DNA from 3 places in the Sporosarcina sp. Y352 genome. Region 2 is predicted to be linked to each of the others. Evidence: riboswitches for the same ligand, from Rfam matches in the RefSeq annotation. Region 2 holds a riboswitch; each other region holds the start of a gene.
The links. Region 2 has a riboswitch for thiamine pyrophosphate ahead of thiD (bifunctional hydroxymethylpyrimidine kinase/phosphomethylpyrimidine kinase). Riboswitches for the same ligand answer to the same signal wherever they lie in the genome.

Region 1 (3,054 bases), on a different contig from region 2:
ACATTTCTCAATTGAAACTGCAGGAACGTTTGATCTCGAAGCGGAATTGAAAATCTGGCTATCGGGAAGTTCTGCACCAATTCAAAAGAAATTCAATAAATCCTTGAATGTTTATAAAGTACAAAGCGTGCTAGCAGAATATGTTTTGAAATGAACTAGGTCAGTTTAAGGTGACTAGTTCCTGATTTTGTGCTTGATAAAAAAACTCCTCATGTAGTTGCTTGAGGAATTTTTTTATAGCATATAAGTGTTGCAGGTCAAGCAATTTCAGATGAACTATTAAAGTTTAGCGTATTTAGGATCAGCCACTTTTACAAGTTGCTTACCTAGATTCGTTCCTTTAAATAAACCAAGGAATGCCTCTGGTGTATTTTCAAAACCTTCAACAATTGTTTCTTCATATTTCAATTTACCTTGCAGTAGCCATTTAGCTAAGTCAGTAAACCCTCTTTCAAAATCAGTAGCAAAATCGCCAAGGGTGAAGCCTTGCATCATAGCGCTCGTCTTAATCATAGCCGATTGAATACGTGGTCCAGCATCTTTTCCTTCTGCGTTGTAGGAAGAGATTGATCCGCATAAAGGAATACGGGCATTTCGATTTAGCATAGTAAAAACAGCGTCTGAAATGTCCCCGCCGACATTATCGAAATAGACATCTACTCCGTCAGGAACGGCATTTTTAAGGTCTGTCCAAAAACTTTCTTTTTTATAATTCACAGCCGCATCAAAGCCGAGTACATTCAATAAGTAGTCAATCTTTTCATCTGAACCAGCAATACCTACTACTTTTGCCCCTTTGATTTTCGCGATTTGTCCAACTGCTGAACCAACAGCCCCGGCAGCACCAGAAACGACGACCGTTTCACCTTCTTGAGGTTTTCCGATATCAAGCAATCCAAAATAAGCAGTTAAACCTGTCAAACCGAGAATACCTAAATGTGTTGAAATAGGTGCCAACTTAGGGTCTATTTTGCGAATTTCATTTTCAGTGGCTACGGTATATTCAGCCCAGCTGAGATTTCCAGTAATTACATCACCTTGTTTGAAGGCGTCCGACTGGGATTCAACCACCTCACCCACGACACCCCCAGAAATGACCTTGTTCAATTCAAATGGAGAAATATATGACTTGGCATCTTGCATTCTTCCACGCATGTATGGATCTACAGACAAATAAAGCGTCCGTACTAAAATTTCATTTACTTTTGGTGAGGGAACTGAACTTTTTACAAAGGTAAAGTCTTCTTTGGTAGGCATTCCAGTGGGCCGATTTGCTAGATGAATTTCCTGTTGTATCAATTGTGTCATTGCAATTCCTCCTTTGTAGTTTGCCGAATGAGTTGGCAATAGAAAACCCTAACACTCAGGAGTAACCAAGGTCAATGATTATAGACTGGTGTCTCATCTTCATTGATTTGCTATTTTTCCGAATTGCTATGGTGTTGGCACCGGTGTCATAATCTCAGCAGACACCTGTGGAGGAATCCCAAAATAGTATCCAAAAGTGTTGTAATAATAGTTAACTATAACTATTATGTTATTAATATAAACTAGTGGAGGACTTTAAATAATCCTGAAGAAAAAGCACATACTTTTTTTGGCTTTGACCTTAATAGTGGCTTTACCAACGTCAGCTACTGTTGTATTAGCAACTAACGAGGCGGAAGTTCAAGCTGTTAAACAGAAGAAGTCACGACTGCCGCAAAATTTACGGATATTCCAAATAGCCATTGGGCGAAAAATGAAGTTATGCAACTTGTGGAGATTGCTTCCAAAGCATCGTTTTTATCTAATGAACAGTTAGGATACACAACGAAAATAAAGAACGGATAGCGTAATATTGGATTAACGCAATATCTTCCTGAAGAGGAAGAACGAACGGATGCATTATGAACCTCGTTCTTGGCTTAATCATAAAGAAAACACGAATTGAATAGAAGTCTGCTAGGGGAGCCAATTTGGCTGAGACACATGATGCATGTAAACCCTTCGAACCTGATCTAGTTTATGCTAGCGTAGGGAAGCAACTGAACTCTACATCAAATGAATGTAACTACGTAGAAAACAGCCGCTTTCCGATTATGGAAGGCGGCTGTTTTCTGTTCCATCGCAAATTCAATGAACTAGGGATTTCCCATCATACACGCTTCGGCGCATTCGCTCTGTTAATGCACCGAATTCAATATTGAAATCTATCCAGTACGGATTTACTTTACTAAAAATTAAATAAAGAATGGATGATTGAAATGGAAAATAGTATTAGCAACTTAGTTGATGAACGTCAAGAGGAGTTATTGCAATTACTTGCAGATCTCGTTAGTTTTCCGACAATCAGCCCTCCCGCAAGAAATACAGCCGGGGTGCAGCAGTATATTCAAGAGTTTTTAAAACAAGAAAAATTCGATACAGTCAGTTGGGATGTGTTCCCTGGTGATCCAAACGTGGTAGGCATAAAAAAAGGGACAGATGGAGCTCTGTTTAACAGCTTGCTCATTAATGGTCATATTGATGTTGCGGAAGTTGGGGATGAAACAGAATGGACTGTGCCTGTCTTTGAACTGACAACTAAAGATGGAAATGCATATGGACGAGGAACTTCCGATATGAAAGGTGCAGTGGCAGCGACTTTACTAGCCGTAAAATTATTAAACGAACTAGGTGTGGAACTGAAAGGTGATTTGCAGATTCAGACTGTCATTGGGGAGGAAGCAGGAGAAGCTGGAACACTTTCGTGCATGGAAAAAGGCTATACAGCAGACTTTGCACTCGTCGTCGATAGTAGCGATCGCCAAATTCATGGCCAGGGCGGTGTAATAACCGGCTGGATAACGATTAAAAGTAAGGAAGTTTACCATGATGCAATGAGGATGAGTATGCTTCATGCGGGCGGAAACATTAATGGGGCCAGTGCGATTGAGAAGATGATGAAAGTAATTGCCGGGCTACAAGATTTAGAGCGTCACTGGGCCGTGACAAAAAAATATCCAGGTTTTGCACCTGGTAGCAACACCATCAATCCTGCAGTTATAGAAGGCGGAAGACACGCGGCTTTTG
Region 2 (3,054 bases):
AGATCCACAATTTCATATTCTGCGTCATTGCGTTTTTGTGCAAATTCGTTCATCCATTTTGCAACAGCATCACCATTACGACCTACACGTACACTACCTTGAACAATACCGATTTTTAGTTTTGCGTTAGTCATTGTTATTTCCTCCTCATTATTCTTGCCAAATAGTTTATTGAAAAAACCCATTACTTACACCGCCATTACTATTCTTTGTTGGAAAATGTGAATGAAACACGAATATCTGCAATTGGGTTACATCAGAAGATCAACCAATTTGAATTTACTGTGCTACCATTCCGTTCTTAATTTGATGCGTACTTCGCCATGACGGGACTTATGTAATTCTCTGAGAAGTGAAAAGTTCAATTTAAATATAGTATCTCCAACTTAATTTAAATTGAAAGTCCTTCTATGATGTAAATGAATTGTATAGTCACCTAAAGCTAGAATCCAAAATAATTAATTGGAAAGTGGTTCCAAGAAAGTTATATAAGAGGTGCTATCTTGAATTCAAGGTAATTTAAGCTTAAGCCCTTTAAACTTATTTGTCTACATATCTGCTTTGCTAGCTAAATGAGTCGTTTTGTAATTGCATGATACCTGAAATGTTTCCTTTTCAGACTACGAGGGAAAATAGAATAGTATGTAAGGGGGGAATCAGAAATGGGGAAAACGATATATGTTGTGCGCCATTGCTCAGCCGAAGGGCAGGAACCGGAGGCGGATTTGACTGCAGAGGGCATATTACAAGCGGGGCATCTTGCAGACTTCTTCGATGAAATTGAAGTGGATCGGATTATTACGAGCCCATTTAAGCGTGCACGTGAAACAGCCAAGCCTCTAATGGAAAAGAAAGGTTTGTATGTCGAGGTTGATAGCAGACTGAAGGAGAGGGTGTTGAGTTCGACTGCGTTTAGGGATTGGTTGATAAAACTCGAGGATACCTTTTTGGACCTTCACCTAAAATATGATAATGGGGAATCTTCAAGAGAGGCTATGTCGCGGATATGCGATGTAATTGATGAACTAGGTGAGGAATCAAAAACGGTGCTTGTAACGCACGGGAATTTGATGGCATTGTTGTTAAGATGCCATGATGAACACTTTGGTTTTGAAAAGTGGCAAGCACTAACCAATCCAGATGTCTACGTCGTTCACATTAATGACGAATCCACAACCGTGGAACGACTTTGGAGTAACAAAAGCGGAGGTCGCCTGCAAGACGCGACAAGCACATGACAAGACTGCGAAGCGGCGCACTATGTCCTGTCCAGCAATGAAAAAACAGGCCGATGGAGTCTTGGCCTGTTTGGTAGTTTGATATGTTAACCCACTGTAAGACTAGTAACAATGACTAGTGCGATAATAACGAGTGCCCCCAAAAAACTGAACCACATGGATCGGTCGGGATTATTCGGTCTGCTGTCTGCTTTATGCATACAAATGCGCCTTCTTTCGATATTGTATTTTTAATTATACGCCTCCTGGTCTATTAAAGAAGTAAACACGCTCCGAAATAATATACTTATCAGTCTTCTTAGGTCAGGTATGGTACACTAAATACAAAGCTAAATAGTTCAACAACCACTGGGGGAGCCTTTTTTAAGGCTGAGACGTGCATGGATGCGCGGACCCTTGGAACCTGATCCGGATTATACCGGCGTAGGAAAGTGGGTACGCCTTTTAGCACCATTTAAATGGCCAGCCGCTTCCTAACGTCATCGGAAAGCGGCTTTTTAATATATATAAAAGGATGGCGAATTGAATGGTACAAGTGGCATTGACAATTGCGGGATCGGATAGTGGTGGCGGTGCGGGTATTCAAGCGGACTTGAAGACGTTTCATGAATTGGGTGTTTTCGGTACGTCAGCACTGACAGCAGTTACCGCGCAAAACACTTTTGGCGTTTCGGCGATTCAACCAATTGAATTGAACATCATTGAAGCGCAAATAAAGGCGGTAATGGAAGACTTCGAAGTCACAGCCATTAAGACGGGAATGTTATTTTCTTCAGAAATAATTCATACAGTGGCAGATGCTCTTCGTTTGAATAGAATTCCGCTGGTTATCGACCCGGTGATGATTGCAAAAGGCGGTGCTTCATTATTAAAAGATGAAGCGGTTATTGCGTTAAAAACCGTTCTGGTACCGCTTGCGGCCATTGTAACGCCGAATATCCCGGAAGCGGAAGTAATTGCGGGAATGGAGATAAAGTCTGATGCGGATATGGAAGAAGCGGCGAAACGCATATTGGCTTTGGGTGCTCGTGCAGTCCTCATTAAAGGGGGGCACCGTAAAGAAGCGTTATTCGCGGAAGATTTGTTCATGGGTGCGGGGGGAGAACGATTTTCAGTTCGCTCGCCTTGGGTAGATACGAAAGATACGCACGGAACGGGGTGCACCTATTCTGCCGCACTGACAGCTTTTCTCGCAAATGGGGAGCCCGCTGCGAAGGCGGTGGTTTCTGCGAAATGTTTCATCCACGCGGCTATTGAAGATGGACTAGGAATTGGTGGAGGTCACGGCCCTACGAATCACTGGGCGTATGGGCGACGTGAAAAAAAGATACTTGAAGGGGTTGTAGTGAATGGATAAGCGGACTGTAAATCTCTATTTCATCATGGGAACTACGAATTTGGCAGGACTCGACCCACTGTTCGTATTGGAAGAGGCGCTAAAAGGTGGTATCACATGTTTTCAGTTACGTGAAAAGGGGCATGGTGCTTTACAAGGTGAAAAACTGAAGTCTTTTGCTATCTCGTGTAAGCAATTGTGCGGACAATATAATGTGCCGTTCATCGTCAATGATGATTTGGATCTGGCAATTGAGATAGAGGCGGATGGTGTCCATCTTGGACAGGAAGACGGAGAAATTATTGCTGTGCGCAAGAGGGTCGGCACAGGCATGCTTATCGGTGTTTCTACCCATAATGTGGAGGAGGCGCTAGCCGCATCTGATGCGGGGGCAAATTACATTGGTCTTGGTCCTGTTTATGAAACGACGTCGAAAAGTGATGCGCAACCTACCATTGGGATTGAAATGGTAAGTGAAGT
Region 3 (3,054 bases), on a different contig from region 2:
CATTTATTTTACCTACTCCAAAAAAGATAATTCCTTTTTCGGTAGGGTTCCAATTGCAGTCTATCTTGGATGGACTTTTGTCGCAGCAATTACAAATATCAGTTATGTCCTTACTTTGCATGAGTGGAGTGGATTGGGATTAAGTACCCCATTATGGACCGTCATTTACTTGACCATTGCTACTGCAATTGCTCTTCATTACCTATACTATTATGCAGATATTTCTCTAGCTCTCGTCTTTGTTTGGGCATTTATCGGTATCGCTGTAAAAAATGGTGTAAATGAGTTATTTGTTACTACCGCAGCTCTGTTTCTTGCAGCCGCCATTATCGGCCTCCTGGTCATCAAAAGAAAATCGTTTGCAACCAAATAAGAAACCGCCATTCTTCCATAAGGAAGGACGGCGGTTTCTTATTTAGGCTCAAGTAGCCGGGGTGCTGTAGTAAATAATATGGACGCAACGATTGCCGTCAATATAATTGCAGGGATCATATAGGAAGCGTTATAAACAAGAGAATATAACCAGACAGGCTGTCCTTCAGGCGCATAGGAAGCAAAGAAAACAATTCCACCGATGAAGTGAATCAGGTATCGTAGAAGCCCCCCTATGATTGTCCCAACGACGATTGCGGCAACCACTGAACCATTCTTACCTTTTGTTTTACTACTTAACAGCCAGGCTAGTGTTACGCCTGCCAAACCCACAACGGCATAAGCCACGAAATAATCGAGCGCCGCCTGAACAGGGTTTAATACATAGCCCCCTGTTACCAACTGCAGCAGTCCACTTACAAAACCTGTGAGCATACCGCCTGCAATTCCCCAGCGGAATGCCATAACAACTACCGGTAGCATTGACAACGTAACCGATCCGCCTTGAGGCATTGAAAATCCGATTTTATCTAGAACAAAAGAAATTGCTCCTAAAATAGCAACCTCAAGTAATAATTGAAGCCTTTTCCTATCCATCTCAAACTCTCCTCCTACCTAGTTGTAGCGCAGGATGTGGGCATAAAAAAAGACATCCCGGATAGAATGGGACATCAAATATGTCAGTTTCCATCCACATTCCTACGCAAGAATAATCTTACAGGTTCTAAGGGTCAGAACTTCATGTCCAATCTCAGCCAAAACAGGCACCCCTTGTGGTTAAAGTTATTCAAATGTCTATTTCATTGTATAGGAGGGTAATCCTATAAGCAAGATGATTAACAGACATAGTGATTTTCCTATATAGTAAAAGTTGAACGGAGGAATCTACATGACAAACAGTAAACTATTAGCTGCTCTATGCTATTTTAGTGTCTTCTTCTCCCCTTTGCTTCTTCCCGTCATTGTTTATTTGGTTACAGATGATCGAGAAGTGAAATCCCATGCAAAACGTTCCTTAGTTTCACACCTTGTTCCTGTCATCCTCCTTATTGCTACAATTGTCATATTTTCTTTTTCAATGTTTTCCTTTACGGAAAGTATCAATGGAATGCCGAGCACAAACTTCGGATTTTGGCAACTTACGCCATTCTTATTCATGCTTATCTATGGACTACTGCTTATGGCCATTCTAGTATGGAATGTTTTTCAAGGTGTTAAGGTATTGAGATGAATGTTTACTAAACCTCTATTTCGGGAAAATGATAAATATATGCTTTTACTAGGAGTGATTATTTATGAAGATTGGAAAACTTTTGAAAACCGCTATGAAATTTGCGCCCATTATCTACCCGATTGTGAAAAAAGCCATGTCAAGCAAAAAAACAACAGGTACAATAAAACCGAGAAGATAATAAGATGGTCTACAAACATTTTTATGGTTTGTAGACTTTTTTGTTCCGTTCATTATGATATAGTATGATATAGAAAAGAATGCACGGTAGAAAGGACTTGGAAATAATGATTGCAAAAACGGTAGAGGAAATTGAAGCTTTAAAAAAAATCGGCAAAATTGTAGCCGAAATCAGAGACGTGATGAAAGAAGCGACAATCCCCGGTAAAACAACAAAAGAAATTGATGACATAGGCGGACGTCTCTTCAAAGAGAAAGGCGCAATTTCAGGACCGATTGCAGAATATGACTTCCCTGGAAATACATGCATTAGCGTCAACAGTGAAGTTGCGCATGGCATGCCAGGTTCCCGCGTTATAGAAGATGGAGATCTCGTTAACATCGATGTCTCCGGTTCATATAATGGATACTTCGCTGATACTGGTATTTCTTTTGTCGTCGGTACGCCTGATGAAAAGAAACAGCAGCTATGTGATGTAGCTAAAAGTGCATTTGAGCGTGCAATGACGAAGGTCAAAGCCGGTTCCAGTTTAAATCAAATTGGAAAAGCGGTTGAACGCGAAGCAAAAGAACACGGCTTGAAGGTCATCAAGAACTTGACTGGCCACGGCATCGGGAAAGCATTGCACGAAGAACCATCCCACGTGCTCAACTATTATGATGCTTGGGATAAGACACTTCTGAAAGAAGGAATGGTTCTAGCGGTTGAGCCCTTTATCTCTGAAAAAGCAGAGCATATCATCGAGTCTGGGGATGGATGGACCTTCATCACACCTGACAAGTCGCTCGTTGCACAAATCGAGCATACGATTATCGTTACAAAAGGTGAACCAATTATACTGACACAACTCTAATAACAAAAAAGGGCTGTTCCCCGTCAATCCAATGTAGTTGGGTTGACGGGGACAGCCTTTTTTTCATTTCTTTTTGGGAAGTCCAATAGTTTTCGAATTACCTTCTGCAAGGTGGCCTTTATACCATACTTTTTGAACCGTTTTAATACCTTTTGTCAGCTTGCGGTAATCACGTTCTTCCGCATATGATAATAGCGTCAATACTTCTCCATCTCCGCCTGCACGTCCTGTTCTACCAGAGCGGTGCAAGTACTGTTCAACTGTGTGAGGCACATCTACATGGATAACATGCGTCAACCCATCGATGTCCAGTCCTCGTGCAGCCAAATCTGTTGCTATTAAAATCTGTAATTCACCTTTACGGAAACTTTCCAATGTTTGCTGTCTCTCAAATTTTGTCATTTCTGAATGAAGGAC

Region 1: another riboswitch for thiamine pyrophosphate. It lies ahead of AC1TO6_RS02560 (acetylornithine deacetylase); the one in region 2 lies ahead of thiD (bifunctional hydroxymethylpyrimidine kinase/phosphomethylpyrimidine kinase).
Region 3: another riboswitch for thiamine pyrophosphate. It lies ahead of thiT (energy-coupled thiamine transporter ThiT); the one in region 2 lies ahead of thiD (bifunctional hydroxymethylpyrimidine kinase/phosphomethylpyrimidine kinase).

Annotation. Positions count from the first base shown of each region.
Region 1 covers NZ_JBXCJE010000001.1:487,674-490,727, reverse strand. Annotated here, with positions in the region: gene AC1TO6_RS02570 (PH domain-containing protein) at 1-154, shown strand, start outside; gene AC1TO6_RS02565 (NADP-dependent oxidoreductase) at 280-1,308, opposite strand; TPP riboswitch at 1,937-2,039, shown strand; gene AC1TO6_RS02560 (acetylornithine deacetylase) at 2,247-3,054, shown strand, end outside.
Region 2 covers NZ_JBXCJE010000005.1:246,544-249,597, reverse strand. Annotated here, with positions in the region: gene AC1TO6_RS11090 (NADPH-dependent FMN reductase) at 1-134, opposite strand, end outside; gene AC1TO6_RS11085 (histidine phosphatase family protein) at 663-1,238, shown strand; TPP riboswitch at 1,579-1,685, shown strand; gene thiD (bifunctional hydroxymethylpyrimidine kinase/phosphomethylpyrimidine kinase) at 1,765-2,595, shown strand; gene thiE (thiamine phosphate synthase) at 2,588-3,054, shown strand, end outside.
Region 3 covers NZ_JBXCJE010000014.1:36,282-39,335, forward strand. Annotated here, with positions in the region: gene AC1TO6_RS17995 (tryptophan-rich sensory protein) at 1-373, shown strand, start outside; gene thiT (energy-coupled thiamine transporter ThiT) at 412-969, opposite strand; TPP riboswitch at 1,052-1,154, opposite strand; gene AC1TO6_RS18005 (magnetosome magnetite crystal formation protein family) at 1,262-1,603, shown strand; gene AC1TO6_RS18010 (hypothetical protein) at 1,668-1,784, shown strand; gene map (type I methionyl aminopeptidase) at 1,891-2,637, shown strand; gene AC1TO6_RS18020 (DEAD/DEAH box helicase) at 2,701-3,054, opposite strand, start outside.